Regions from separate parts of the Pseudomonas artemisiae genome, predicted to be linked through region 2. Evidence: predicted binding sites of a transcription regulator. Region 2 holds the regulator's gene; each other region holds the start of a gene.

Region 1 (7,463 bases), on a different contig from region 2:
ACCGAAGGCAGTACGCCCGTAGGATGCCCAGTCGCCATCTGCCATGGTAGGCGCGGTGCTAGTAGTGCCTGCGGTGTCACGGCCTAGCTCGCCCTTGATTTCACCGGGGTTAGTGAACTGGCTAGCCAGCGCGGTAAGGCCCGCCAGCACCACGGCAACGGTCAGGCCATTGGTGCCCAGCGGGTAACGCTGGCCACGGGTCAGCGGCCGGCGGAACCAAGGTAGCAACAGCACGATGCCGAGCACGAACCACAACGCCAGGCGCGGTACCAATTGCCACCAGTCCAGGCCCACTTCCCACAAGGCCCATAGCGTACTGGCGAACAGCACCAGGGCGTAGAGGCTCAGGGCGGCACGTTTGTGAGCGATCAACAACGCGCCGGTCAAGGCAATACCGACCCCCGCACACAGGTAATACAACGACCCATGGTTAGCCGCCAGCTTAATGCCGCCGACCACCAAGGCCAGCCCCATCAGCAGGAACAGCAGGCCGAGCAGGGTGGGCAGGATGCGCCTTCCGCTCTTGGCACCGTCAGTGCTCATACTTAGAAATCTCCAGTGAGTAGAAAATGTATCGAGAAATTTCCCACAGCCAGTAGGCTGGGTTTCTCAATGTTAGTTCGCTAAATCGAATGCTGGTAACGATGCCTGCGCCCACCCAATGGCTTTAGTACGCAGCCGGCTCCTGTAGCGCGCAGGCGTGACCGCTATGCCGTTGGATCAAGCCCATTTGGGCCGCAGGTTGTGCGTTGCACAAACCGCTGCCATTACCGAACGTCCAGCCCAAACGCGCGTCGAACAGCGGCGTGTCGGAGGCCAAATTAGCGCTGAGGGTTAGGGCAACGGGGAAGGCTAAAGCGACCCAAGACGAAGCGTCGCCAAGGGGGCGGGCGGGGGTAGCAGGCATGGCAAGCATTGAAGGCAATCTATCTAATGGTCTTATCTAGCAAGCTGAACAGTTTCAGCAAGAGGCGGCGGGAGGATATAGCTATCTGGCCCTGCGGCAAAGCGTCGCTGGAAAGACACAGTATTGTGCAGCCCGTAATAATGGCGATTTCCCACCAATGAGTAGGCGACGAACAGCAGCGTTTTTGGCCTGGTTAGCTTGGCTGGCCTTGGTGTTACAGCTTTGCCTGATCCTGGATGTACGATGGCGCATGGGAGCCAGCGTGGTAGGCGGGCTGGTGCATTTCTTCAGTTACTTCACGGTGCTGAGTAACACGCTGGCAGCCGGTGTACTGACCGCATGGGTATGGCCTGCCCCTACAGGGCTGGGCCGCTGGCTGCGCTCCCCGCCGCTGGCAGGCTGTGCGTTGGTGAGCATCGTGTTGGTGGGGCTGGGCTATAACCTGTTACTTAGCCATTACTGGGCGCCTCAAGGCGCGCAATGGTTGGCCAATGCTGTGCTGCACCAACTGATGCCGTTGGCGTTCGTGGCCTTTTGGTGGTGGTGCGTGCCCAAGGGGGCGTTGCAGTGGCGTCACCTTGGCCTATGGGCCCTGTACCCGCTGGTTTGGTACGGTTTTACCTTGCTGCGTGGGTGGTCCGTGGGGGTATGGCCTTACCCCTTCATAGACGCCTTCGCGCTGGGCTTTACCCAGGCACTGCTCAATGCACTCGGGTTGTTCGGGGTATTCTGCCTAGGCGGGTGTGGGCTGATCTTACTGGACCGGCGCCTGGGCCTTGGCCTTGGCCACGCCGCTAGCGGCCTAAGTAAGCGCCACAGCCTGTCAATTACTCCAGTAACCGGCAAAACCGAGCAAAGCCACTTAAACTGCAAGCACCGGCATGAAAAACGAGCCCAGCCAATGACCGATACCCCTCAAACACCAAGCCAACCGCAACCCGTGCCACCTGCCAACCCTTTCAACCCGGGGTACTTCGAATCCGACGAGCTGCGAACCTTTGGTTTCAAGCAGGTGGGTGAAAACGTAAAGATTGCCAGGAATTGCACCATCATTGGCCTGCATAACATCGCGCTGGGCAATCACATCCGCATCGACGGCAATGTGGTACTGGCGGCGTATTCCGGCGCCCTTACTCTGGGCAGTTATATCCATATCGGTGAAGGGTGTTACCTGGGCTGCGGTGGCGGGGTGACCTTGGAGGACTTCGCTGGCCTGTCTCAAGGGGTGAAAATCTACTCGGGCACCGACGACTATTCCGGTAAAACCCTGACCAACCCTACGGTGCCTCACGCCCTCAAAGAGGTAAAGCTGGCGCCTGTGCGGCTGGGCCGGCATGTGATCGTGGGCTCCGGCAGCGTGATACTACCTGGTGTAAGCATTGGCGAAGGCTCGTCGGTGGGCGCGTTGTCACTGGTGTCTAAATCGCTAGAACCTTGGGGCGTGTATTTCGGCGCGCCAGCGAAAAAGCTCAAGGAGCGGCGTAAAGACCTCTTGAAACTTGAGCAAGCGCTTCGGCTAGGCACCCCCCTTAATCAGCCTCAGTGATAAAGAGAAATATTGATTTCAAAGAGAATTAAAGGTCAGGTTCCAGGGGCCGATAGTGAGCATTATCGCCACTTTTACAGGAAATTTCCCGGTCACCCCTGGTGATTGCAGGAAAACGCCTGATCGGGAAATCTCTTTATGAAACTTGCTAGCCGTTTGATGCTGATCGTCCTGTGCGCGCTGTTAGGCCTCGCGGTGATTTCAGTTGTTGCCTTGACCACGCTGCGCACTACGATGCTGGAAGACAAGCGCTCGGAAATTCATTCGGTATTGAACCTGGCTGCTCAGCAAGTGGCTTACTTCAAGGGGCTGGAAACCAGCGGCAAACTTACGAAGGCCGAAGCCCAGGCCAGGGCTATCGAAGCCCTGAGTAGCCTGCGCGATGGTAATACTGCTTACGTGTGGGCCCGTACGGTCGATGCCTTGAGCCTGGTACACCCGAACCCTAATGTGCTTGGAAAAGTGGACACTGGCGCGGTTCTGCCTAATGGTAAAACCACCTGGCAAAACTACCTCGATCATTTACAAGACACCCACTTTGCCTATTTCGATGATTTGGTCAAGCGCCCGGGTTCGGACGCGGTAGTGCCCAAAATAAACGGGCTTACGAAAATCGATGGCTGGAACTGGTATGTGGGCTATGGCATTTACGTGGACGACATCAATGCCGCGTATTGGAGCTTGGCGTTCAAGTTTGGCGCTATTGATTTGCTGATTCTCGCGGGGGTGACCCTACTGGCTTACCACATGTCGCGCAGTATCTACCAAAGCCTGGGCGGTGAGCCCCGTTATGCCGCTGAGGTTGCCCGTGCCATCGCCGACGGCGACCTGAGTCGGCCGCTGGAGGGTCAATACCGGCCAGAAAGCCTGTTGGGCGCGGTTGCGCGCATGCAGGCCAGCTTGCGCAAGATGATCGTTGGCATTCAGCACGGCGCCGATCAGTTGGGCAACGCGACGGCGGGCTTGACTGAACAAATGCACCATATCGACAGTGCGTCGCAACATACCTCTGACGCCACCACCCTTACTGCCGCAGCCATTGAAGAGATGTCGGTCACGATTGACCATATTTCCAATAACGCGCAGGAAACCGAGCGTAACTCTGAGCGTTCCGTGCAACTTGCTGCCCGAGGCGAAAGCCTGGTCAACGAAATGACCGGTGCCATCCAGAAGGTGTCGATGCAAATCTCCGAGGCTTCGGTGTTGATTACCGGTTTGGTCAGGCGAACGGACGAGATCGATAGCATCACCAGTACCATCAAAAACATTGCCAGCCAAACCAATTTGCTCGCCTTGAACGCAGCCATCGAGGCCGCTCGGGCGGGCGAGCAGGGCAGGGGGTTCGCAGTGGTGGCCGATGAAGTCCGTAACCTGGCACAGCGCACCGCGCTGGCCACTGAAGACATCACGAAAATGATCGCCGCTATCCAAGCCGATACCGGGCGAGTGGTGGAGGGCATGACTGAGGTGACGCCTCAGGTTGCAAGCAGTGTTGCACTGGCTGACCAAGCCGCTTCTGCGTTGCGTGAGATCAATACCGAAGCCTCGGCTACCCTGTTGCAGGTCAAGGAAGTGGCGGGCTCAACCTCCGAGCAAAGCCAGGCCAGTGCCAGCGTTGCGCAGAACGTCGAGCGTATCGCCAATATGGTTGAAGACTGCGCAGCGTCCACCAAGGCGGCAAATGGCAACGTGCAGTCGTTGGAAAGCCTTACCCGCGAGTTGCGTGGTTCAGTGGCGCAGTTTCGTTTGCAGTAGAGCCTTGGGTCAATCTTGGGCCACACAGGCATCATGGCCGTGCGGGCGGTGGTCGAGCGTGCCATTGCTGTGTTCTTCTTGTTCGAGCACTACGTGCTCGCAATAGCAATCCGAACGTGGGCAGGGTTGTTTGTCTGGGTGGCGGCCAGCGCACGCCTGGCTACAAAAGAAGTGCCCGTCACGGCTGAATGACGGCAGGGCCAAGGCCTTGCATTGGGGGCAGGCGCAGGTGTCCGGCATGGTTTGCTCTCCTGATACCTTACGGGCAGGCGATGGGAGGTGGGCCTGCATGGTGTTGGAATCGTGCAGGGCGAGGAGAGTTCAGGGTATCTGAAGCCTGCTGTCTCGTAGCAGGCTAGCCTGACCACGCTGCTCGCCTGTGGGAGCGAGCGCAAGCTCGCGAAGAGACGGCGCACACCCTATGACGCCCTGTTCGCCAGCTCTACTGGCACCTACAGCGATGAAGGTGACGGGGTATCTACGGGCCGGACCGGCCCCAGTGGGCCAGGGCGAATTCTACGAAACTGCGGATTTTCGGCAGGCGGTAGCGGTCGCTGGCGTACAGCAGGTTCATCGGCCGCCGGGGCAGGCGGTAACTCTGCAACAGCGCCACAAGCCGACCTTCGGCCAGGTCTGTGGCGACCAAGGCGTCGGGCATCATCACCACGCCCAGGCCGGCGAGGGCGGCTTGGTGAAGGCCGGATGAGCTGTTGATGGTCAGGGGGCCGCTCACTTGCACCACCACTTCACCTTCGGGGCCTTGCAGGCGCCATTCCTTCTGCACCGATCGCCAATCGTCCCCGGCCGGGTAGGCGAACGCCAGGCAGCTGTGGTGCTCAAGGTCCATGGGCGCCGTTGGCACGCCTCGCTGGCTCAGATAACCGGGCGCCGCGCAGATGGTCAGCGTGTAGTCCTCCAACGGGCGCGCGATCACGCCATTGGAGGGGTCTGGGTTACCTAGGCGGATGGCCAGGTCCAGGCCGCTTTCAAGCAGGTCCAACCGTTGGTTGGTGAGCACCACATCCAGGGTTACTTTGGGGTAACGCTGGTTGTAAGCCGCCAGCGCAGGGGCCAGCCGCTCCACGCCAAAGGTTTGAGGGGCAGTAATGCGCAGCCTGCCGGCCGGTTCGGCCTGAGCTTGTTCGGCCAGGCGCTCGGCGGCGTCTACCAGCCCCAGTACCTCCACGCAGCGCTGGTAGTACAGTCCGCCAAATTCCGTGAGCCGCTGCCTACGGGTGGTGCGCTGCAACAGGCTTACCCCCAGCCGCTGCTCCAGCGCCCGCAAGTGATTGCCCACCATTGTGGTGGACAAGCCACAGGCTTGAGCGGCTGCGGTCAGGCTGCCGCTTTCCACTACCCGCACATAGACCGACATTGCCAACAGCACATCCATTATCAAGCCCAGGTTTTAAATGATTGAAGATTGCCGATGTTTATCCAGTTCAAGTGGCTAACCATACTGCACTCCTCAACCGGAAAGGAGCCCGTGCCATGACGATCACTCACCTGATGAACACCTACACACCTCTTCCTCTCAGCTTTGTGCGCGGTGAGGGCGCGATCCTTTGGGACAACAATGGCAAGCAGTACCTTGATGCCATGGGCGGGGTCGCGGTAACCAGTGTGGGCCATTGCCACCCCAGCGTAGTAGAGGCCATTCGTGATCAGGCGGGCAAGCTGCTGCACACCTCGAACCATTTTGCGATCGACTGGCAAAGGCGCCTGGCCGCCCGACTCACAGCCCTAAGCGGCCTGGATGCGGTGTTTTTCAATAATTCCGGCGCTGAAGCCAATGAAACCGCGTTGAAGCTGGCTCGGCTTGCGGGCTGGTACCGGGGTATCGAGCGCCCGCGCATTGTGGTGATGGAACAGGGGTTCCACGGGCGCACCCTAGCCACCCTGGCGGCCAGTGACTGTTCAGGCGCGCGCCTGGGGTTCGGGGCTTATACCGAAGATTTCATTCGGGTGCCCTTCGGCGATCTCGATGCCCTGGCCGCGGTGGCTCAACAGCAGGGTGGGCAGGTGGTGGCTGTACTGCTGGAGCCTGTGCAAGGCGAGGCGGGCGTGCGGGTAGCGCCCCCAGGTTACCTGCAAGGGGTGCGGGCCCTGTGTGACCGGCAAAACTGGTTGATGATGCTCGATGAAATACAGAGTGGCCTGGGGCGCACGGGGTATTGGTTCGCTTATGCAGAGGCGGGGATAGTTCCCGATGTGCTTACCTTGGCCAAGGGCCTGGCCAGCGGTATTCCCATTGGCGCTTGCCTGGCCAGGGGGCGTACCGCCGAACTGCTTACGCCCGGCAGCCATGGCAGTACCTTCGGCGGCAATCCCTTTGCCTGCCGCGTAGGCTGTACAGTACTGGATATCATCGAAGATCAAGGCCTGCTGGCCAATGCCCGGCGGCAAGGGGATTGGCTACTGCACACCTTGAGCGCGGGCCTGGCCGGGCATCCCGCTGTTCGCGAGGTACGAGGCAAGGGCCTGATGATCGGCATCGAACTGACCCAAAACGTTAGTGGCCTGACGCAACGCGCCGCTGACCATGGCCTGCTGTTGAACGTAACACGGGGCAACGTGGTGCGCTTGCTGCCCTCGCTCACCTTGACCTGCGAGGAGGCGGCGAGGGTGGCCGACCAATTGATAACAACCCTTGATGCCCTTCGCTAACCCTAGGGTCAGTCATCCAGCCCGGCTGGGGCCTTGGACGGGGCTGCCTTGCCCGGCTTACCCTTGGCGTTAGGGGTTTCGGCGGCGGGCTGAGCCGGCGCGGCCGCCGCGGCGGCTTCTTTTTCGGCCATGGGCATCTGGTCGATGGTGGCGAAAATCTCTTCGAGCTTGATAGGCCCGGCGCTCTCCAGCTTACGCTCGCCGTCCTTGCCCACCAGTATTACCTTGGCCTGGGTACCAGCGTTCAGGCCCAGTTCGCGGATCAATGCCATGGTGGCCTGGGTATCCAGCGGCTTGCCGTCCCGCTCCCCCGACAGGCCCTGCAAGCGGTACACCACCACATCGCGCTGCTTGAGGCCTGGGTCCTGCATGGCTTTGTCTTCGTCCACCAGCGCGTGGTCCCCACTGCCTTTGGCATAGACCAGCAACGGCCTGGCCTTACCGCGGTCCTGAGCCAGCGGCGAGTCGCTGTCGGCTGCGTACAGCGGGCTGGCGGCGAACAGGGCGGTGAGCGCGAGGGTGCGGATTAGCATTAGGTACCTCCTTTGAACATGATCAACTAATGATCGCTCACGTGGGCAAAAGTAC
Region 2 (7,463 bases):
GTGCACATCCGGGACAACCTGGACCTGGCCCCGAGCGCCTATCGTTTGACGCTGATGGGGGTGATCCTGGCCGAGGCGGAAATCTATCCGGATCGGGAGCTGGCCATCAACCCTGGCCAGGTATTCGGCTCGCTCAATGGTATCCAGGCCCGGGACCCAGCCTTTGGTTTGGAGGCGGTATGGATCGAAATCAGCGCCCGGGCCCAGGCGCAGTCCTTGGGTTATACCGTGGTGGACGCCAGCACGGTGGTTGCAACCCACTTGAACCAAATCCTGCAAAAGCATGCCCATGAATTGATTGGGCATGAAGAAGTACAGCAATTGCTGCAAGTATTGGCCAAGGGTTCGCCCAAGCTTGCCGAAGAACTGGTGCCAAGCCTGATCACCTTGTCTGCTTTACTCAAGGTGCTGCAAGCGCTGTTGGCCGAACAGGTGCCAGTGCGGGATATCCGCAGTATTGCCGAAGCCATCGCCAATAGCGGGGCCAGGAGTCAAGATACCGCCGCTATGGTGTCAGCAGTTCGGGCCGGGTTATCCCGGGCAATTGTGCAAAGTATCGTAGGGACTGAGTCTGAGCTGCCAGTGATCACCTTGGAACCGAAGTTGGAACAGATATTGCTCAATAGTATTCAGAAGGCGGGGCAAGGCCAGGAAGATGGCGTTTTGCTGGAGCCGAGCATGGCGGAGCGGTTGCAGCGGTCGTTGATCGAAGCCTCGCAACGCCAGGAAATGCAAGGCCAGCCTGCCATATTGTTGGTTGCAGGGCCGATCCGGACCATGTTGTCGCGCTTTGGCCGGTTGGCTGTACCAAACCTGCATGTGTTGGCGTACCAAGAAATACCGGATAACAAGCAAGTCACGATCGTAGCGACAGTAGGGCCCAACGGCTGAGGTAGCGGGATATGCAAGTGAAGCGTTTTTTCGCCGCGGATATGCGTCAAGCCATGAAATTGGTACGTGACGAACTGGGCGCTGACGCTGCGATTATCGGTAACCGCCGGATCGCAGGCGGCGTGGAGCTCACCGCTGCGCTGGATTACAAGCTGTCGGCGCTGGCGCCTCGGGTGCCTAACATCGAACTCGAAGACGAGCTGCGCAAGACGCAGTCGCGTATCGTCTCGGCCCAGGCTGAGCTGGACACCCGTGGCAACACCGATGGCGTGAACAACCGCCAGCTGTTCGCAGGCCTCCCCCTGACCGCCGCCGAGCCTTTGATCGAACCCACCCTCGACGAAGCACCCCGTGTGCCTGCCGCGCTCGCGGCACCCGCACCTGCCGCCGTGGACCAACGCCTGTTCGACTCCATGCGCTCCGAGCTTTCGGGCCTGCGCGAGCTACTGGAAGTCCAGCTCGGTTCCCTGGCCTGGACTCAGTTGCAAGGTAGCCGCCCCGAGCAAGCTACGCTGTGGCGCAAGATGCAACGCATTGGCCTGTCTGGCCCCATTGCCCGGGACCTCCTGGCACAGGTGGGGGACATTGATGAGCCCCGCCATGCGTGGCGCATGTTGCTGGCTCACCTGGCGCGGATGATTTCCACCCCAGACCTGGAGCCTCTGGAAGAGGGCGGGATTATTTCCGTGGTTGGGCCGGCAGGCATGGGTAAAACCACCACCCTGGCCAAGATGGCGGCGCGCTATGTACTCAAGTACGGCGCGCAGAACATTGCCCTGGTGAGCATGGACAGCTTCCGCATCGGCGCCCAGGAACAGCTCAAAACCCTGGGCCGCATCCTTAACGTTTCAGTGACTCACGTCGACCCAGGCCAATCCCTGGCTCAAGCCTTGGAGCCGCTACTGCGCAAACGCGTGGTACTGATCGATACCGCTGGCCTGCAAGCCAGCGATCCGGCCCTTAAGCTGCAACTTGAAAGCCTGGCCGGGCGGGGCATTCGGGCGCGCAATTACTTGGTGCTGGCCACTACCAGCCAGAAACAGGTATTAACGGCCGCGTACCATAGTTACAAGCGCTGTGGGCTCGCAGGCTGTATCCTCACCAAGCTTGACGAAACGGCGAGCCTGGGTGAGGTATTGAGCTTGGCCATCAGCCATGAGCTACCGGTGGCGTACCTTACCGATGGCCCACGTATTCCAGACGACCTTCACCTGCCCCGCAAGCACCAGTTGGTGAGCCGCGCGGTGAACGTCCAGATGCAGGAAGAGCCGAGCGAGGAGGCCATGGCCGACATGTTCGCCGACCTGTATCACAGCCCTAGCAAGCGCGCGGGTTGAGGGCATGACAATGAATGAATGCATGCGCAAGTGGTTGCGCGACAGCAGGCCAAAGGGCTTGCTGAATGGTTTGAAACCTACCTGCATCACGCGCGGCAAGCCGTCGAAGCACTTAGGTGTGCAACGGTGTTGTCGTGCCGGTTCGCCACAAGGGCGGCCCGGCGGTGGTGTAGCCAGCGTCTCAGTGACAAGGTAAAAAACGAATGGGCAGCATGCATCCCGTACAGGTGATTGCGGTGACCGGCGGCAAAGGCGGCGTCGGCAAGACAAACGTGTCAGTGAACCTCTCATTGGCATTGGCCGAACTCGGCCGGCGGGTGATGCTGCTGGACGCTGACCTGGGCCTGGCCAACGTCGATGTGCTGCTGGGCCTTACCCCTAAACGCACCCTGGCCGACGTGATCGAGGGCCGCTGCGATCTGCGCGACGTGCTGTTGCAGGGCCCGGGCGGCATTCGCATCGTGCCCGCGGCCTCCGGTACCCAGACCATGGTGCACCTGACCCCCGCGCAGCATGCCGGGCTGATCCAGGCCTTTAGCGAAATCGGTGACAACCTGGATGTGCTGGTGATCGATACCGCGGCCGGGATTGGTGATTCGGTCGTCAGCTTTGTCCGTGCGGCCCAGGAAGTGTTGCTGGTGGTGTGCGATGAACCTACCTCCATCACCGACGCTTACGCGCTGATCAAGCTGCTTAACCGTGACTACGGCATGAACCGCTTCCGTGTACTGGCCAACATGGCTCAAAGCCCTCAGGAAGGGCGGAACCTGTTTGCCAAACTGACCAAGGTGACGGACCGCTTTCTGGACGTCGCCCTCCAATATGTGGGCGCGGTGCCGTATGACGAAACCGTGCGCAAGGCCGTACAGAAGCAACGCGCTGTGTACGAAGCCTTCCCACGCTCGAAATGCGCTCTGGCCTTCAAGGCCATCGCCCAGAAGGTGGATACCTGGCCGCTGCCCGCCAACCCGCGGGGGCACTTGGAATTCTTCGTCGAACGTTTGGTACAGCAAACCAGTGCGGGGCCTGTCTCATGAGCGCCAGTGGATACCGGATGTACAACAATGCTTCTCGGCAATCGCAGCAGCATGAACTGATCGAGCGCTATGCCCCTTTGGTCAAGCGGATCGCCTACCACCTACTGGCACGGCTACCGGCCAGCGTTCAGGTGGAGGACTTGATCCAAGCGGGAATGATCGGGCTGCTGGAGGTCGCCAACAAATACGATTCCAGCAAAGGGGCCAGTTTCGAAACCTACGCCGGCATTCGAATTCGCGGCGCCATGCTCGATGAAGTACGTAAAGGCGACTGGGCACCGCGCTCGGTACACCGCAATACCCGCACCGTGAGTGAGGCAATCAGAAAGATTGAAGCGCGAACCGGGCGTGACGCTAAAGATCACGAGGTTGCTGCCGAACTCAACATGAAGATCGATGAATATTATTCGATCCTCAATGACACACTGGGCAGCCGCCTGTTCAGCTTTGACGACCTGCTTCAGGACGGCGAGCATGAAGGGCTGCACGAACACGGCGCCAGTGGTAGTGGCGAACCGGCCCGAGGCCTGGAGGACGAGCGCTTCCAAACAGCCTTGGCCGACGCCATCGCCAACTTGCCGGAACGTGAACGCCTGGTGCTGGCGTTGTATTACGACGAGGAGCTTAACCTCAAGGAAATCGGCGAAGTGCTTGGGGTGAGTGAGTCCCGGGTGAGCCAGCTACACAGCCAATGCGCCGCGCGCTTGCGCAGCCGCCTTGGCGAATGGCGGGCCGCCGCGCGGTAAACAGTGCCGTGACAGTAGGGCTTGCTCGCGATGGTCTTCGCTTTGGCGTTGTGGCTGGTCGCGGGCAGGCCCTCTTGTTGCGGGGTGTAGCGCATACATAACGAATTCGATTGATTGCGCGTCCCGGAGCGGGCGTGTTTGAGACTGCTTGGAGGTCTACTTGGACAAGAACATGAAAATCCTCATCGTTGACGATTTCTCGACGATGCGGCGGATCATTAAAAACCTGCTGCGCGATCTGGGCTTTACGAATACCTCCGAAGCCGACGATGGCGTCACTGCTTTGCCGATGCTGCTAAACGGCAGTTTCGATTTCCTGGTCACCGACTGGAACATGCCAGGCATGACAGGCATCGACCTGCTGCGCCAGGTCCGTGCCGATGACCGCCTCAAGCACCTTCCCGTGCTAATGGTCACCGCCGAAGCCAAGCGCGAGCAGATCATCGAAGCGGCCCAGGCCGGGGTCAACGGTTATGTGGTCAAGCCATTCACCGCACAGGTCCTTAAAGAGAAGATTGAAAAAATCTTCGAACGCGTGAACAGCTAAGGCCGCCAGGGGGCGCTATGGAGTCCAGAAATCTGCCGTTGGGTGAGTTTGAAAACACCCTGAAAACCCATGCCCGCCGATTGGTCGACAGCCTTGAAAAAGGCCAGTTTGGCGAAGCGGTGCAGCTGATTCACGAGCTTAACCAGACCCGGGATCGTGGCCTGTACCAGGAAGTGGGCAAGCTGACCCGCGAGCTGCACAGCGCCATCGTCAATTTCCAGATCGACCCACGGTCTCCCAAGGCCGAGGAGGTGTCGCAGATTACCGACGCTACCGAGCGCCTGGACTACGTAGTGCGCCTGACGGAAAACGCCGCCAACCGCACCATGGACCTGGTAGAGCAAAGCACGCCGGTGGTCCATGGGTTGGAAGAAGACGCCAAGGCACTGCGTGCCGATTGGCAGCGGTTCATGCGCCGCGAAGTGCAGGCCGATGAGTTTCGCGAACTGGTCAAGCGCGTGGATGGCTTTTTGGCGCGCAGTGAAAGCGACGCCAGCGCGCTCTCTTCTCATCTCAATGATATTTTGCTTGCCCAGGATTACCAGGACCTCACCGGCCAGGTGATCAAGCGGGTGACGACCCTGGTCACCGACGTGGAATCTAACCTGCTCAAGCTGGTGCTCATGGCCAGCCAGGTAGACCGGTTCGCGGGCATCGAGCACGACGCCGAAAGCATGCGTCAGGAAAAAAATCCTGAAAAAGACACCTCTCGGGGTGAAGGTCCGCAGATCCATGCCGATAAGCGTGAAGACGTCGTATCCGGTCAGGACGATGTGGACGATCTGCTTTCCAGCCTGGGCTTCTGACGCGGGTTTAGCAGGTTCGTCGAACAGGTGCTAACGCGCGCCATCCAGGCCGGATGTCATTTCTAAGAACCCCAGGGAGCACCCACATGAGCTTCGGCGCCGATGAAGAAATCCTCCAGGACTTCCTGGTAGAGGCCGGCGAGATCCTCGAGCAGTTATCCGAGCAATTGGTAGAGCTGGAAAGCCGACCCGATGACGCGAACCTGCTCAATGCGATTTTTCGTGGTTTTCATACCGTCAAGGGCGGCGCCGGCTTTCTTCAGCTCAATGAGCTCGTGGAATGCTGCCACATCGCCGAAAACGTGTTCGACATCCTTCGTAAAGGTGAGCGCCGGGTTGACTCCGAGCTCATGGACGTGGTGCTCGAAGCACTCGATACCGTCAACAGCATGTTTGGCCAAGTGCGTGAACGTGCGCCGCTGACCCCCGCCACGCCTGAACTGCTGGCCGCACTGGCTCGCCTAGCCGAACCAGCCGGCGCCCAACCGCTGGTGGCACAGGCGCCAGCACCGGCACCGATGGCCGATGCAGGCTTCGATGCCTTGATGGACAGCCTGGACAGCACGGCTGAGGCCACGGTCGAGGGTGATGAAATCACTGATTCGGAATTCGAATCGCTGCTCGATCAGTTGCACGGCAAAGGCCAGTTCGCCCCCAACGCTGCTGCCCCTGCCGCCGTGTCTGCCGCGTCAGGTACCAGCTCGGACGAAATCACCGACTCTGAGTTCGAGGCGTTGCTCGACCAACTGCACGGCAAAGGCAGCTTCGCGGCGGATAACCTGCCTAGCACGCCCCAGGCCACTGCTACACCTGCCGCGCCAGCGGTAGCCAGTGGTGACCTGATCACTGATAACGAATTCGAAGCCCTGCTGGATCAACTTCACGGCAAGGGCAAGTTCAGCGCCGAAGGTGCAGACACCGGAACCACCCCGGCGCCTGCCGCCGCCCCCAAAGCGGCCGCCCCTGCGCCTGCCGCGGCGCCGGTGGCCAAAGCTGAGCCTGCGCGGGCCGCCGCGCCTGCCGCTGCCCCAGCAGCGCGGCCTGCGCCGCCGCCGGAAAAGCCCGCCGCCAGCGAAGCGGAAACCACCGTGCGGGTAGATACCGCCCGGCTGGACGAAATCATGAACATGGTGGGCGAACTGGTGCTGGTGCGTAACCGCCTGGTGCGCCTTGGCCTCAACAGCAATGACGAGGCCATGTCCAAGGCTGTTTCCAACCTGGACGTAGTGACTGCCGACCTGCAAACCGCGGTAATGAAAACCCGCATGCAGCCCATCAAGAAAGTGTTCGGGCGTTTCCCGCGCCTGGTTCGCGATTTGGCCCGGCAGCTTAAGAAAGAAATCAACCTGGAGCTGGTGGGCGAAGAAACCGACCTGGATAAAAACCTGGTCGAGGCCCTGGCCGACCCGTTGGTCCACTTGGTGCGCAACGCCGTTGACCATGGCGTGGAAATGCCCGCTGAGCGCGACGAGGCCGGTAAGCCCCGTTCAGGCAAGGTGGTGCTATCGGCCGAGCAGGAGGGCGACCATATTCTGCTGTCGATCTCCGACGACGGCAAAGGGATGGACCCGGCAGTACTGCGCGCCAAGGCGGTAGAGAAGGGCGTGATGGACAAGGACGCCGCCGACAGGTTGTCTGAGACCGATTGCTATAACCTGATCTTCGCGCCGGGCTTCTCAACCAAGACCGAGATCTCTGACGTGTCCGGCCGTGGCGTGGGCATGGACGTGGTTAAAACCAAGATTTCCCAGCTCAACGGCTCGATCAACATCTACTCGGCCAAGGGCCAGGGATCGAAGATCGTAATCAAGGTACCGCTAACCTTGGCCATCATGCCTACGCTGATGGTAATGCTGGGCAACCAGGCCTTCGCCTTCCCGCTGGTTAGCGTGAACGAGATCTTCCACTTGGACCTCTCTCGCACCAACGTGGTAGACGGGCAGGAAGTGGTTATCGTGCGCGACAAGGCCCTGCCCTTGTTTTACCTCAAGCGCTGGCTGGTGCCAGGCGTTCAGGACAGCGAGCAGCGTGAAGGGCATGTGGTGATTCTCTCGGTAGGTACCCAGCGCATCGGCTTTGTGGTGGACCAACTGGTGGGG
Region 3 (7,463 bases), on a different contig from region 2:
ACTACACCCCGATCATCCTTAAGACCACCGGCATGGGCACCAATGCAGCCCTCACCGCCACCATCGGCAACGGGGTGGTGTCGGTGATCGCAACCTTGCTGGGCATTTGGGCGATCGGCCGCTACGGCCGGCGGCACTTGCTGATGATCGGCCTGGTGATGGTCATTCTGATGCAAGCAGCCTTGGGCTGCGTACTGATGTTCATGCCCCAGAACCTGGCTCAAAGTTATACGGCACTGGGTTGCATCCTGGTGTTTCTACTCTTTATGCAGATGTGCGTATCGCCGGTGTACTGGTTGTTGATGGCTGAATTGTTCCCCATGCAAGTGCGCCGGCTGCTCACTGGCGCGGCGGTGTCCATGCAATGGCTGTTCAACGCCTCGGTAGCGTTCAGCTTTCCAATTGCCATCGATGCTCTGGGCAATCCAACGTTCTTTGTGTTTGCCGCTATCAACATTGGCTCGCTGGGCTTCGTCTACCTTTGTTTACCGGAAACTAAAGGCAAGTCATTGGAACAGATTGAAAAGCACTTGAAGAAAGAGCTGTAAGTCCTTGAAATTCGCTCACCGGTCTGGCCCTAGCCCGGTGAACGAATGCCTAATTTGGTTTCTAGGTTATTGCAGCAAGCGACTGATATTTCTATCAATCCGCATAATTTCGCTTTGGAATGATACTAACGGGCATCTATTTCACGGATGACGGGTGTAATTTGGCAGTAGTACAGGCTATTGGATGGAACGTTCCTCGTGATAAGCGCCATCGCCCCCACAGTGACGTTATTGCCAATCCTCAGGTGGTCGCCAATTATGCAGACGTTGGCGCCCAAATTAACGTTGTCGCCGATTTCGATCAGACCCACCTCTCGTCCAACAATGCCAATGGTGGTGTTTTGCCGGATAACAAAATTCCGGCCGATCTTTGCGCGCCCCGTGATAACGATACCCACGCGGTGCATGATCCGCAGCCCCATCCCGATGTCGGATTCGAGCGAAATATCCATGTTATGCCGGCTGACCAGCGCCACCTGAATGCGTTTGGCAAGGCGCGGGTAATTGATCAGGCCGGGGGGTTTACGGCTGAAATACTGACCCAGCCGAAACCAGAATAGATAGTGGTTGGTTTCCTTACGCCTGATCCTGCGCCAGCAACGATAGGGGCGAAAGCGGCTACCCCCGGTAACCTCTACTCGCCAAAAATCTACAAGCTCCTGAAAGGTCACGCTACTCGTCTCCCCTGCGGCTTATGCGAAAAGCACGCAGGGTGCCATGGGGCGTTCGAGCTGTCACGCTGGACGGGCCTTCGTAAGCGGATGCCGAACACACCTTTCGTACTCACTTCTTCAACAAGTGCCCTTCGGTTATTTAGTTTTTTTATACACCATAAGCCCACTGATACAGATCAGCCCCATGCCCACCAGCGACCACCGATTGGGCCAGTCACTGAACAGCACCACCCCATAGACTGCCGCGAAAATGATTTGCAGATAGCCCAACGGCGCCAGTATTGCAGAAGAAGCATAGGTGTAGGCTTTAGACAGGAGGACATGCGCGCTCAGCCCCATCCCACCCAGCACTATCAATGACAGCCACTGCACTGCGGTGGGATAACCCCAGTAAAAAGGCACCACGGCACTCAACAACGCGGTGGCGAATACGCCTACATAGAAGCTACAGACCAAGGGGCTATCGGTATCACCCGCCAGTTGCGTCAATAGCTGGTACAAGGCAAAGAAAAACGCCGTCGCCAGAGGAAACAGCATCCACACCGAAAACGCATCGCTGGCGGGGTTGATGATCACCAGTACACCGATAAAACCTACCGCGACAGACAACCACTGAGAACGGCTGGCCCGAATGCCAAACAACAGGGGGACAGCAGGGTAACGAACGCTGGCGCAAGAAACACCAATGCGGTGGATTCCGCGATGGGTACATGGGTCAGGCCAAACAGGAAGGTAAGGCTGTCCGCCAACAGGCAAAACGCCCGCAGCACATGGAGCCATGGCCGCTGGGTATGAAAGCGTCGCTCCCCTCGTGATTTGAGAATCACAGCGGTCACTAGCCCCGAGTGCACCAGGTAGCGGACCCAGGCCACGAACAGTACTGGCAGGCTGAAGATCAGGCTTTTGGACAATGTATCGTGGGTTGCGAACACCATCGCTACCGCTGCCATCAACCACATGCCAGAAACATGGCCGGCGCCATGCTTGGCGTTCACCGGCATTTCCCCGCGGCGCCATAGCAAAAATCCACTGATACCCTCACTGCTTCGCCAACCTATATTGATCATTTGAACTGCTTGGTTTCCTGGAACGGGCAATAGCCGAAAAAGCGCTATGGCACTTGCGCCATGGGCGTGTTTCTCTTATCGCAAGCGTTCGTTCGCTCTCGCTTTTACCGCCTGTAAGCTGCGGGTGCAACTGGGCTGCGTTAGCCTGCCCGCAGCGCGCGTTCCACCGCCGCCTTGTCAATCACCGACCACACGGACAGGATTTTCCCCGCTTCGAACGTGTAAAACACGTTCTCGCTGAAGGCCACTCGTTGCCCATGGGTTTGCAGGCCGAGAAAAGCTCCACTGGGCGAGCAGTCGAACAACAACTTCGCCGCAACCAGAGGGGGCTCCACTGCCAGCAGGCTGAGATTGAAGCGCAGGTCGGGGATAATCTTGACGTCTTGCTCCAGCATCGCCCGATAGCCCGCCAAGCCAACAGCCTCGCCGTTATAACGCACGTGAGCATCCACGAATTCGCCCAGGTCCGCCCATCTACGTTCGTTCAGGCACTGAAGGTAGGCGCGATAGAGGGTATGTAGGTCCATGGGGTCAGGCTTCCTATCTTGGGCTGGGGTTTGAATGAACATCTGCCGTCGAGCGGCCTCAGAGAGTGATAGCACAGGATGCGACGCATCTATTCATTACCTTTGGAGGCTACGCACTATGAAGATCCTGATGGTTCTTACCTCTCACGATCAGCTTGGCGACACCGGCAAAAAAACCGGTTTCTGGCTCGAAGAATTCGCCGCGCCCTACTTTGCCTTTGTGGACGCCAGAGCCAAAATAACCTTGGCTTCCCCCAAAGGCGGTCAGCCGCCCTTAGACCCTAAGAGCGATGCCGAAGACGCCCAGACCGAGGCCACCGAACGCTTCAAGGGCGACAGCGACGCGCAAAAAGCGCTGGCCGGCACACTTCCGCTGGGCGACATCGACCCTTACGACTTCGATGCCGTGTTCTACCCCGGTGGCCATGGCCCACTGTGGGACTTAGCCGAAAACAAGGACTCGAAAACCCTGCTCGAATCCTTCTATGCCTCCAACAAGCCCATCGCCGCGGTATGCCACGCGCCGGGGGTATTCAAAAACGTGAACGCACCGGACGGCACCCCCGTGGTACAGGGCAAGAGGGTTACCGGCTTTACCAATAGCGAAGAACACGGCGTAGGCCTGACCGACGTAGTGCCCTTCTTGGTCGAGGACATGCTTAAGGCCAAGGGTGGCGAGTACTCCAAAGGCGCCGACTGGGCCAGCTACGTGGTAGAGGACGGTCACCTGATCACTGGGCAAAACCCAGCCTCCTCCGAGGCTACCGCCAAGGCGCTGATCGCTCGCTTGAAAAATGAAGTGCAACCATGAGTGCCTATAAGGCCCTGGTGGTCGGTTCTAGCGGGATCATCGGTAGCGCCTTGGTTGACACGCTGGCGCAAACGCCGGGTTGGGAGGTGCGAGCCATGCGCCGCACCGAAGTAGCGGGGGTGCCAACCCTAGACTGCGACCTAAGCGATGCCCAGGCCACACGCACGGCCCTGGCCGCTGCCGCCGACACCACTCATGTGTTTTATGCCGCGCTGCAAGCCCGCCCCGACTTGGCCGAAGAGTCCCACATCAACGCCACGATGCTACGCAACCTGCTCGATGGTTTGAAAGCCGTGGGCGCGCCATTGCAACGGGTGGTTCATTACCAAGGGGCCAAGGTGTACGGTGTTCACCTTGGCCCCACCCGCGCGCCCTTCTATGAAGAAGACCCACGCCATGTGGCGGCCAACTTCTATTACGCCCAGGAAGACCTTTTGCGTGAACGTCAGGCCAGCGATGGCCTGGCCTGGACCCTCCTGCGGCCAGATGTGGTGGTTGGCGATGTAGCCGGCAACCCTATGAACATTGCCATGGTCATGGGTGTGTTTATGAGCCTGAGCAAGGAAATGGGCGTCCCCATGCGTTTCCCTGGGTCGGAGGCTGCCTACCGTGGGGTGCTGGCCCAGGTTACCGACGCCCATTGGCTGGCACGGGCAAGCCTTTGGGCTGCGCTGAGCCCCGAGGCGGTCAATCAGGCATTTAACCTGGTGGGCGAACCCTTCCGTTGGGAGCGGATCTGGCATAAGGTCGCCGCGGCCTTCGAACTGGAGGTGGCCGAGCCCCAGCCGTTCTCTTTGAGCAAACAGATGCCTGGGCTGGCTGATGTATGGGCGCGTTTGGTAAAAAAGCACGGTCTCGCTACCTTGTCCTACGAGCGCTTGGTGGGATGGCCTTTCGGCGATTTCGTGTTCAACACCGAGTTCGATATGGTCTCGGACATGAACAAAGTGCGCCGGGCGGGATTCACTGAAACCGTAAATAACGAAGAGGTGTTTATAGGCGCGCTGCGGCGCCTGATGGCCAAGGGGCATATCGCCCTTTAAACAGCAGTAAGCCAAGCGTTTCAAGGGTAACGGGGCGTGCAAAAGGGGCTAAGGTAAATGCTGCCTCGGCCGATAGTAGCGTAACGGCAGCACCCCCTCCCCTGGATGGCCCCTATGATAAAAACAATTCAAGCCCGCTACACCGCAACCTTCCTCGGTTTTATTTTATTGATCGCGGTGTTGACCATTGTCGGTATACACCTGTTTATCACCCCCGCGCTCACAGCGACCGATGAGCGCCACCTGATCAACGAGGGTGGCAAGATCGGCAACGTGATCAAGACCGAACTGGCACGGGTGCAAGCCCAGCAGCGGGTAATCACCGAAACCGTGCCGCAATTGGACAGTGACGCTATCGACCGCTTGCTGCCAGCATTGGTCAACCAGTACGGCGAACTGAAAGTCTTTGGCGGTGGGGTTTGGCCGCTGCCGGATAAACGCACCCCAGGCCGGGCCAAGCACAGCACGTTCTATCATCGAGACAGCGGTGGCAAGCTGATCGTTAACACCCACTGGAACTCACCTGAATCCCAGAATTACTTCGAACAGCCCTGGTACCTGGGCGGCCTGAAGGCACCCGCCGGGCAGTGCAACTGGGCCAATGCCTACCGTGACGATGCCAGCCCGGAGCCACGCACCAACTGCGCCATGGCCATTACCAAAGACGGCGCCGCCTATGGCGTATCCACCATCGACGTGACCCTGGGCTTTTTCAATGACCTGGTCGCGAGCACGGAAGCACAAATCCACGCCTTGCTGATGATCGTGGAAAAAGACGGCAAGGTATTGAGCAACCAGCCAGAGATCCCTGGCAACAACGTGCTTAAGAACCTTTCGGACCTGGCCGCCCAGTACCCCTTTGCCAAAGCGCTGCAGCAAGCCCTGCAAGCGCCAGCTCATGCAGGGGTGACCAAACAGACCTACACCGGCGCCGATGGCCAGGAGTACAGCCTGTTCCTGCAACCGATCGAGGGTACGCCCTGGTCGATGGCCGTGGCCCAGCAAACCCGCGAACTCACCGCTCAAAGCCGCAAGGTGCTGACCACCTTGGCCGCCTTGCAGGTCCCTATGGTGATCGTGCTGTTGCTGATCATGGTTTTTGCCCTGCGTCAGTTGATGAAACGCCTGGCGGTGCTGCGGGCCAATATCGATACCCTGTCTGCCGGTGATGCTGACCTGACCAAGCGCATTATCATCCGCGCCGAGGACGAAGTGGGCGCGGTGGGCCACTCAGTCAACCGCTTTATCGTCTACCTGCAAAAGCTGCTGACCGAGGTGTCCGAGTCCTCGGCCGTTATCGCCCAGGGGGTGGACCAATTACGTGGCCAAGCCCAGGGCACGAACCACATCCTTACCCGCCATGCCAGCGAAACAGACCAAGCGGTGACGGCCATCACCGAAATGAGCTCCACCGCCGATGACGTAGCGCGCAATGCTGCACAAACCGCCAGCATGACCCAAACCGCCAATGAAAATGCCCGCCGTTCCAAGCTGGTGGTAGACGACGCCTCCAATAGCGTGCGAGAGCTGATCAGTGAAGTGGAATTGGCCACCACCAAGGTGCAGGCCATGGAGCAGGACGCCGAGCGGATCAACGCCGTACTGGCGGTAATCGGTGAAATCGCTGGGCAGACCAACCTGCTGGCGCTCAACGCCGCTATCGAAGCGGCCCGCGCGGGGGAACAAGGCCGAGGCTTTGCCGTGGTGGCCGATGAAGTGCGCGCCTTGGCCGGGCGCACTCAAGCCAGTACCTCGGAGATCAACGAGATGCTGGCCCGCTTGCAGCAAGGGGTAGGCGCCGCCGTGGTGGCCATGGAAAAGACCAAACAAAGTTGCCAAGCCACCGCCGAGAAAACCGCCAAGGTCAACGAAGGCCTGGATGGCATGGCCGACTCGGTGGTGCGTATCAACGACCTTAGCACCCAGATCGCCACCGCCGCCGAGGAGCAAAGCGCGGTGAGCGAAGAGGTGAACCGCAATATGGTCGCGGTGCGGCATATCGTCGAGGAGTTGGTGGCCGGTGGCGCCAAGAGCGAGCAAAGCACCGCCGCGCTGGCGGCCTCTAACGAGACACTGATCGCGGTGGTACGCCGCTTCAAGCTGAGGTAACCCAGCCTCGAACCGGTCAACCAGGTTCGAGGCTCAGGCCAGGGTTCGGCTTCTCGATGGCGGTGTTGCTTCATATTTGGCCCAGATGCGCCGCAGGTGACGGGCCGAGCCAAAGCCTGCGCGTTGGGCAACGCTTTCCATGTCCAGGCCAGGGTGGCTGAGCAACTCCCGCGCCAAGGCTACCCGCAGGCGGTTGAGGTAATCCAGGGGGCTAACCCCGGCCTGCTCGTTGAACAGCCGACCCAGGTGCCTGACGCTGGTAAAGGCCAGGCCCGCCATGCGTTGCACGGTCCAGTCACCGGCGGGGTCGGCTGCTACCGCATCCTGTACCCGGTGCAAGGCCGGGTGCAGGTGGTTGCGCCCACTCAGCCAAGGGGACAATTGCGGATCACTCCCCGCTCGACGCATATACACCACTAGGTCCCTGGCCACGGCACATGCCACCTGCGCGCCACGCAGCTGTGCCAGCACGTGCAGCATCAGATCGAGCCCAGCGGTCACCCCGGCGCTGCTGCTGATGCAACCGTCGGTGACGTATAAGCGGTTTTCCAGCACCGTGGCCGTAGGCGCCAGCGCTTGCAACTGCAGGTACAGGCCATGGTGGGTGGTGCATTGGCGGCCGTCGAGCAAACCTGCCCGGGCCGCGCTCAGCGCGCCGCTGCACACGCAGATCACCTGCAGGTT
Region 4 (7,463 bases), on a different contig from region 2:
TCAACCCATCTCTTTCAAGTTGCCGCAGGCTGCGGGTAAGCATTCGCTGGGTAACACCTTGCAGTCGACGACCGATCTCGGCGTGCCTTAGTTTTCCCTCTACCCCAAGCGTGTGAACAATCCCCAATGACCAGCGATTGCCCGCATGCGTTAGCACTTCGCGCTTGAGGCCATCATTCTCTTCACTGAGTGCCTCACAGGTAGCTTGCGAGAAGCGGATCACCTCTTCTTCAGTCATTGAGTTCATGCGGTATCACCCGTGTGCCTTCTTCTGAATGTTCGCCAACGATGACAGGATATAACCATCGACACTCATCCTTCACTGGGAGTTACTCTTGCAACCTATGGACAACATACTCGTTATGGGCGTTGGCGAACTGGGCATGGCGGTGCTTCGTGAACTGGCGGTCCGGCCAAGCATGCGCGTAACTGTAATGCTACGACCCTCAGCGCTTGAGGCCGCCAATGAGAGCAAACGCCGGACACTCAATGAGCTGAGCCAGTTGGGTATCAGGGTAGTTTCTGCCGATGCCGCGCACGACTCAGAAGAAAGCCTTGCCGCGTTATTCAGCGGTTTCGACACGCTGGTCAGTTGCCTGGGTTTCGCCGCCGGAAAAGGAATACAACGCAAGCTTGCCCGCGCGGCCTTGCGATCGAATGCGAAGCGATTCGTGCCATGGCAATTCGGCGTGGACTACGATCAAATCGGCCGCGGCAGCCCGCAAGACCTGTTTGATGAACAGCTGGACGTTCGCCAACTACTGCGCGGTCAATCAAGGGTGCAATGGCTGATCATCTCTACCGGCATGTTTACCAGCTTCCTCTTTGAGCCTGAATTCGGCGTGGTAGACCTCAACCGCAACATCGTTCATGCCTTAGGCAGTTGGGACACTGCAGTGACTGTGACCACGGCTGTAGATATCGGGCGTTTGACCGCGTCGATCCTGAGCGACCCTACCTTGGTAAACCAAGTGGTGTTTACGGCGGGCGACACCCTTACCTACCGACAGCTAGCCAATACCGTTGATCAAATACTCAACCGTAAGGTTGAGCGGGTGGAATGGACCTTGGCGACCCTCAAAGCCGACCTGGCGGCTGCGCCCAATGATGCAATCCGTAAATACCGCGCAGTGTTTGCCGAAGGCATAGGTGTGGCTTGGGCGAAGCAGGACAGCTATAACGCAAAGCGTGGTATCGAAACCACTAACGTTGCGCAATGGGTTGAACAGTTTCAAGCATCGGTATTTAGGTGACCCGTAGTAGTTAAGGACCATCCATCGTTGATCGTTGATGCCGTTATCAAGAGAGCTAAAGTTAGGCAAGTAAACTGCGATAACCCTCAAAGATTCCTAATCTTGTCATGCGGGTATGCTCATGCTTGCCAAACGTACCATCGCCCAAAAACTCAGCGCCGGCTTCGGTGTGATCATTTTGATCATTTGCGTGTTGATTGCAACCGCACGCAATGGCTTCAGTGAGATCGATGAAACCACACAGTGGAATATCCATACCTACAAGGTACTCGACGGCGCTGCTACCCTCTTGATCAGCCTGACGAACATCGAAACGGGTATGCGTGGCTTCGCCTTGAGCGGCCAGGACGACTTCCTGGGCCCATTGGCCTCAGGCAAGACCGCGTTCGAGAAAGCTTGGAGTGAACTCAAAGGGCTTACTTCGGATAACCCAGTACAGCAGAAGCGCCTGGACGATATCAAGGCTATCCAACAGCGTTGGATGAGCGAAGACATTGAAGCAACCTTAGCCCTGCGCCGGGCCGTCGTTACGGGCCAGGCCAGTATGGATGATGTTGTGCAACGCATTATTGCTCGTCAAGACAAGGTAAAAATGGATGGCATGCGGGCCCTCATCGCGGACCTCCAAGACGACGAAGCCAAGCTGCTGATCGTTCGTACCAGCGCGATGAACGCGGCAGCCCGATTTGCCAACCTTAGTCTAATGATCGGGGGCGTTATAGCGGCCCTGGTAGCGTTAGCCATTGCGATTGGTTTGTCTTCCTCCATTCGCAAGCGGTTAAACGCGGCTATCGCCGTTGCCAACGCAATCGCTTCAGGCCAGCTTGATGGGCATATTGACACCAAAGCGAGCGACGAGATCGGCAGCCTGATGAAGGCCTTCGACGGCATGCAGGCCCGTTTGCGCGAGATGATCACGGAAATCAAGAGCGGCGCCCAGCAACTGCTCGGGTCTGCCCAGGAGATTGCCCACACTTCCGAAGCACTTACAGCTTCCGCACATGAGCAGTCGCAATCGGCTTCGTCCATGGCGGCAACGGTAGAAGAGCTGACGGTCAGTATCAGCCATGTAGCAACCAGCGCCAATGAGGCACACGCGATTTCCACCGACTCTGGAAAACTCTCAGTGGATGGTGGCGCGGTGATTCAGAATACGCTTCAAAGTATGAGCCGCATCGCTGGCACTGTGCAGAACTCGGCAGAACAGATCAGTGAATTGGGCAGGCACATCGAGCAGATCACCTCGGTCGTCAATGTGATCAGCGAGATTGCCGAACAGACCAACCTGCTGGCCTTGAACGCAGCTATCGAGGCGGCCCGCGCCGGTGATCAGGGCCGTGGGTTCGCAGTGGTGGCGGACGAAGTTCGCTTGCTCGCCCAGCGCACCGGAAAATCTACTTTAGAGATCGGTGACATGATCAACAAGATTCAGTCCAGTGCCCACGACGCAGTCAGCCAGATGGATGTTGGTGTCGAGCAGGTCAATCAAGGGCTGGAACTGGCAAATTCGGCCAATACCGCGATTGAGCAGATCCGTCAGGGTTCTGATCGCATTATTGGCGTGGTAGATCAGATTTCCATGGCATTGAACGAACAGACAGCCGCCAGTCAGGACGTTGCGCGAAGCGTCGAGCGAATTGCTCAGATGGCTCAGACTAGCAGCGAGCGCATCACTGGCGCTTCGCAGAGTGCAGCCAGCATCGAACAATTGGCTCATGCCCTGGATAAGCAAGTAGCTCAGTTCAAGCTTTGAAGCACTACAGCGGCCTGGGGAGGCTTTACGGTCCACCCTTCTCGGGCCCCAAATATAAGTTAGGCTCGGCCTCCTCACATTGACAACGGTAGTGTGCCGTTCGTCCAACACTTCGATTTGAATACCACGGTTTGCCCACTTGCAGGGTGAATCGCAGCCAACCACGTGCGCCATCATTTAACTCAAAAATTTCATGTTGATGCTCTAGAATGCGACTTACCGTGGTATACGGTACCCAGATCGTCAGTGTCTTGCTTGACACTGAGCGGCAGATTTCGCAGTTGTCGGGTCAGGAGATACTCATGAAAGTCGCTCTATTTAGCGCACAACCCTACGATCAGAAATTCTTCGATGAAGCCTTGCATGGGCACTACGCTCAGCAGGGTTTTGAAATCACCTATCTGACCGCTAGCCTGGGTCCTGATACGGTCGCACTGAGCGATGGGTTCGACGCGGTTTGCGTGTTCGTCAACGATCAGTTGGACGCCACTGTATTGCAAGGGCTCAAGCGCTACGGCGTGGGTGCCATCTTGCTACGCTGCGCGGGGTTCAATAATGTCGATATGACTACGGCCCAGGCCTTGGGGCTGTCTGTTTTTCGGGTTCCGGCGTATTCCCCGGAATCGGTAGCCGAACACACCCTGGCATTGGTGATGACCCTTAACCGCCACACCCACCGTGCCTACAACCGAGTGCGGGAAGGAAACTTCATGCTCAACGGGCTGCTGGGGTTCAACCTGCATGGCAAAACGGTGGGCCTGATCGGTACCGGGCAGATCGGCCTGGCCACGGCGCGGATTTTCCAAGGCTTCGGCTGCCGGGTGTTGGGGTATGACCCTTATGAGTCTCAGGGTTTCCTTGGCCTGGGGCAGTACGTGCCGCTGGAACAACTGCTTGCCGAAGCGGATATCGTCAGCCTGCACTGCCCGCTCTCTGAGGGTACGCGGCATCTTATCCGCGCGGAAACGCTAAGCCTGATGAAACCCGGAGCGATGCTCGTGAACACTTCGCGAGGGGCCCTTATCGACACATTCGCAGTGATAGAAGCCCTCAAATCACGGCATCTTGGCGCGTTGGCGATCGATGTGTATGAGCAGGAAAATTCGTTGTTTTTCCAGGACCGTTCCGGTGATTACATCGACGATGAAATATTTCTTCGTTTGACCACCTTTTCCAATGTCCTCGTGACTGGGCACCAAGGGTTTTTCACGCGCGAGGCCCTTGAGCAAATCGCCGGTACCACCCTGCATAACCTGCAGTGCCACGCCAACGGAGAGACGTGCGTGAACGCCTTGCCCTAGCGCCGGATCACCCCTCCACCGTCTACCGCGGCCGCCGGGTCGCAGCAGGAATACCGCACATGTGGCAGCAGATCTATAACCCGTTGGGAAATGCCTATCTAACCGCCTTGGTAGCGGCCATACCCATTCTGTTGTTCTTGCTGGGGCTGACACTGCTAAAGCTCAAGGGGCTGACCGCCTCGGGCTTGTCGCTAGTGGCGGCGGTGCTGGTCGCCGCCTTGTTGTTCGGCATGCCGCTGCCCAGTATATTGGGGGCCGCGCTGTTCGGTGTGCTCAGCGGCCTGTGGCCGATCGGTTATATCGTGCTCATGGCGGTGTGGTTGTACCGCTTGGCAATGAAAAGCGGCAAGTTCGAGGTAATTCGCGGCAGTATTTCAACTATTTCTGAAGACCAGCGCATTCAGGTCATTCTCATCGCCTTTTGTTTCGGTGCTTTTCTCGAAGGAGCGGCGGGCTTTGGCGTGCCCATCGCCATCTGCGCCGCAATGCTGGTAGAGCTGGGCTACAAGCCGGTCAAGGCAGCCATGCTGTGCCTGTTGGCCAATGCAGCATCTGGTGCCTATGGCGCGATTGGTATTCCAGTGCTGGTAGGGGCGCAACAAGGTGGTGTGTCATTGGCGGATGTCTCCCTGATGATGATTGCCATCGTACAGTTGTCCACCTTGTTCATTCCTGCGCTGTTGGTTGCCGTGCTGGATGGCTGGCGCGGGCTGCGGCAAACATGGCCCGTGTTGTTAGGCATTGGTGTGTTGTTCAGCGCCAGCCAGACCGCGGTCCTCTACTGGCTTGGGCCGGAGCTGGTGGACATCGTACCGCCGCTGCTGAGCATGGGGGCACTGGCGGCGTTCATGCATTTTTGGCAACCCGTGGAAATATATCGAGAGGAGGGCGCACCGCCGCCTGTGGAATCGCGCTGGTCGCTGAAGGAAGTAATCTCCGCGTGGTCGCCCTTCTATGTGCTTACCGTTCTGGTATTGCTGTGGAGCCTGCCCGCGTTCAAGGCGCTGTTCGTTGGCCAGGGCGCCCTTGTCGCCAGTGTGGTGCGTTGGGCCATTCCTGCGCTGGATCACGTGGTAACCGTGCTGCCACCTATTGCTACCCAACCGAACGTGTTGCCAGCCGTTTGGAATGTGGCATTGATCAGCTCGCCGGGCACGGCCATCCTATTGGCCGCGCTCATTACCGTGTTGCTCGCGCGCACCTTGAGCTGGCGCACCGCAGTAGAGGAGCTTCGCCTGAGCGTGCAGCAATTGTGGCGGCCGCTGAACATGATTTGCTTGATCATGGCGGTGGCCTATATCGCCAATTTTTCGGGCACCTCGTCGAGCATCGGCTTGGCTTTGGCCGACGCAGGTGCCATATTTCCTTTGATTTCGCCGATCATCGGCTGGCTGGGTGTGTTCATCACAGGCTCGGTGGTGAATAACAACACATTGTTCGCCAACCTTCAGGCGATCACGGCCGTGCAAATAGGCATAAGCCCGCCCTTGCTGGTAGCGGCCAATACCAGTGGCGGCGTGATGGGTAAGCTGATTTCGCCTCAGTCGATCGCCATTGCCGCGGCCGCGGTGGGGCAGATTGGGCAAGAGGGCAAGGTTATGCGCATGACGATAGGGTACAGCCTCGGGCTGCTCGCGTACGTCTGTGTATGGACGTTGCTGCTGTCGGCATGGGTTTGATTCCGTAGGGCTGGGCAAGCGTTCACACGCCGCGGTCAGGCGATTGCCCTTCCGGCACTGCGAGGATGATTTCCGTGAACAAATGAGAAAGGGGCCTTTTCTGGTTGCAGCGCGCCGATCGACACAGCACGGTTTGAGCCGGTATTGCTCATCGCTCAGGGGCAGCTATCGACAGTCGAATACAGCCCCTGGTGTGCTCATCGCTGCCAAACACTGGGTTTAATCTGGCACCTATTTGACGTAGCAATGCGTTTATGAAAAAGCTTTGCCTCTTCATAAACGCCCTTCATGGAGATTGGGTAATCACCTGACCAAGCAAGGCTGCTTGTTATTGAACGCCCAGTCGGGGATTAGATAGCGCATGGCTGTCGCGTCGTCGCGCGCGCCTAAACCCATGGATTTGTATACCTGGTGCGCGGCCATCAGTGCTTCCCAATCAAGCTCCACGCCTAGTCCTGGCCTTTTAGGCACGCCAACCAGCCCACCCTCGATGCGCAAGGGTTCTTTAGTCAAGCGCTGCCCGTCCTGCCAGATCCAGTGGGTATCGATAGCGGTGATTTGTCCCGGTGCGGCGGCTGCAACATGGGTGAACATTGCCAGAGAAATGTCGAAGTGGTTATTAGAATGAGAGCCCCAGGTAAGCCCCCACTCGTTACACATCTGGGCGACACGTACAGAGCCTTGCATGGTCCAGAAATGCGGATCGGCCAAGGGAATATCCACCGACTGCAACTGGATGGCGTGGCCCATCTGCCGCCAGTCGGTGGCAATCATGTTAGTGGCTGTGCGCAGCCCGGTGGCACGGCGGAACTCAGCCATTACTTCGCGGCCTGAATAGCCCTGTTCGGCGCCGCAAGGGTCCTCTGCATACGCCAATACGTGATGCTGGTCCCGGCATAGGGAAATTGCCTCCTTCAGTGACCACGCGCCGTTGGGATCAAGCGTGATGCGAGCCTCGGGAAAACGCTCCGCCAGCGCTGTCACGGCGGCGATTTCGTCCTCGCCACGCAGCACACCACCTTTGAGTTTGAAGTCCTTGAAGCCATATCGTGCATAGGCTGCTTCAGCCAGCTCAACCACTGCTTCCGGGGTGAGGGCCTCTTCATTGCGGCGGCGGAACCACTCATTCTCGGCATCATGCTCGGAGCGGTAGGCAAGGTCAGTCTTGTTCCGGTCGCCTACATAAAACAGATAGCCCAGCATTTCTACTGCATCACGTTGTTGCCCTTCACCCAGCAATGCCGCAACAGGTACTTCAAGGTGCTGGCCGAGAAGATCCAACACAGCAGATTCAACGGCGGTTACCGCATGGATGGTAATACGCAGGTCGAAGGTTTGAAGCCCGCGACCGCCGGCGTCACGGTCCGCGAAGGTTTTTCTGACCTTGTTCAACAGGCTTTGATAGGCCCCGATGGGCTGCCCCACGAGCAGGTCGCGGGCGTCTTCCAGCGTTTTGCGGATGCCCTCGCCGCCGGGC

What was found. The regulator FliA, encoded in region 2, starts transcription of late flagellar genes. The targets are predictions, from matches to a motif close to CTAAAGTTTNNNNNNNNNNNGCCGNTAA.
Region 1: a site for FliA is predicted at 2,482-2,509, ahead of ACWKV4_RS10505 (methyl-accepting chemotaxis protein). Genes of this name have one in related genera too.
Region 3: a site for FliA is predicted at 5,941-5,968, ahead of ACWKV4_RS06890 (methyl-accepting chemotaxis protein). Genes of this name have one in related genera too.
Region 4: a site for FliA is predicted at 1,309-1,336, ahead of ACWKV4_RS19695 (methyl-accepting chemotaxis protein). Genes of this name have one in related genera too.

Annotation. Positions count from the first base shown of each region.
Region 1 covers NZ_JBSKHS010000007.1:84,155-91,617, reverse strand. Annotated here, with positions in the region: gene ACWKV4_RS10520 (glucose/quinate/shikimate family membrane-bound PQQ-dependent dehydrogenase) at 1-543, opposite strand, end outside; gene ACWKV4_RS10515 (hypothetical protein) at 668-916, opposite strand; gene ACWKV4_RS10510 (Pr6Pr family membrane protein) at 1,092-2,453, shown strand; gene ACWKV4_RS10505 (methyl-accepting chemotaxis protein) at 2,592-4,208, shown strand; gene ACWKV4_RS10500 (metallothionein family protein) at 4,218-4,448, opposite strand; gene ACWKV4_RS10495 (LysR family transcriptional regulator) at 4,687-5,601, opposite strand; gene ACWKV4_RS10490 (acetylornithine/succinylornithine family transaminase) at 5,700-6,875, shown strand; gene ACWKV4_RS10485 (DUF4174 domain-containing protein) at 6,884-7,408, opposite strand.
Region 2 covers NZ_JBSKHS010000009.1:26,498-33,960, forward strand. Annotated here, with positions in the region: gene flhA (flagellar biosynthesis protein FlhA) at 1-891, shown strand, start outside; gene flhF (flagellar biosynthesis GTPase FlhF) at 903-2,228, shown strand; gene fleN (flagellar synthesis regulator FleN) at 2,432-3,265, shown strand; gene fliA (RNA polymerase sigma factor FliA) at 3,262-4,011, shown strand; gene ACWKV4_RS12175 (chemotaxis response regulator CheY) at 4,184-4,558, shown strand; gene ACWKV4_RS12180 (protein phosphatase CheZ) at 4,576-5,364, shown strand; gene ACWKV4_RS12185 (chemotaxis protein CheA) at 5,451-7,463, shown strand, end outside.
Region 3 covers NZ_JBSKHS010000004.1:159,032-166,494, reverse strand. Annotated here, with positions in the region: gene ACWKV4_RS06930 (sugar porter family MFS transporter) at 1-548, shown strand, start outside; gene ACWKV4_RS06925 (LbetaH domain-containing protein) at 674-1,219, opposite strand; gene ACWKV4_RS06920 (DMT family transporter) at 1,358-1,864, opposite strand; gene ACWKV4_RS06915 (EamA family transporter) at 1,816-2,289, opposite strand; gene ACWKV4_RS06910 (ester cyclase) at 2,430-2,816, opposite strand; gene ACWKV4_RS06905 (type 1 glutamine amidotransferase domain-containing protein) at 2,935-3,627, shown strand; gene ACWKV4_RS06900 (SDR family oxidoreductase) at 3,624-4,670, shown strand; partial or broken gene ACWKV4_RS06895 (HAMP domain-containing protein) at 4,776-5,918, shown strand; gene ACWKV4_RS06890 (methyl-accepting chemotaxis protein) at 6,072-6,779, shown strand; gene ACWKV4_RS06885 (GlxA family transcriptional regulator) at 6,813-7,463, opposite strand, start outside.
Region 4 covers NZ_JBSKHS010000024.1:4,155-11,617, forward strand. Annotated here, with positions in the region: gene ACWKV4_RS19685 (winged helix-turn-helix transcriptional regulator) at 1-238, opposite strand, end outside; gene ACWKV4_RS19690 (aromatic alcohol reductase) at 345-1,253, shown strand; gene ACWKV4_RS19695 (methyl-accepting chemotaxis protein) at 1,375-3,006, shown strand; gene ACWKV4_RS19700 (2-hydroxyacid dehydrogenase) at 3,309-4,307, shown strand; gene ACWKV4_RS19705 (L-lactate permease) at 4,367-5,986, shown strand; gene gudD (glucarate dehydratase) at 6,290-7,463, opposite strand, start outside.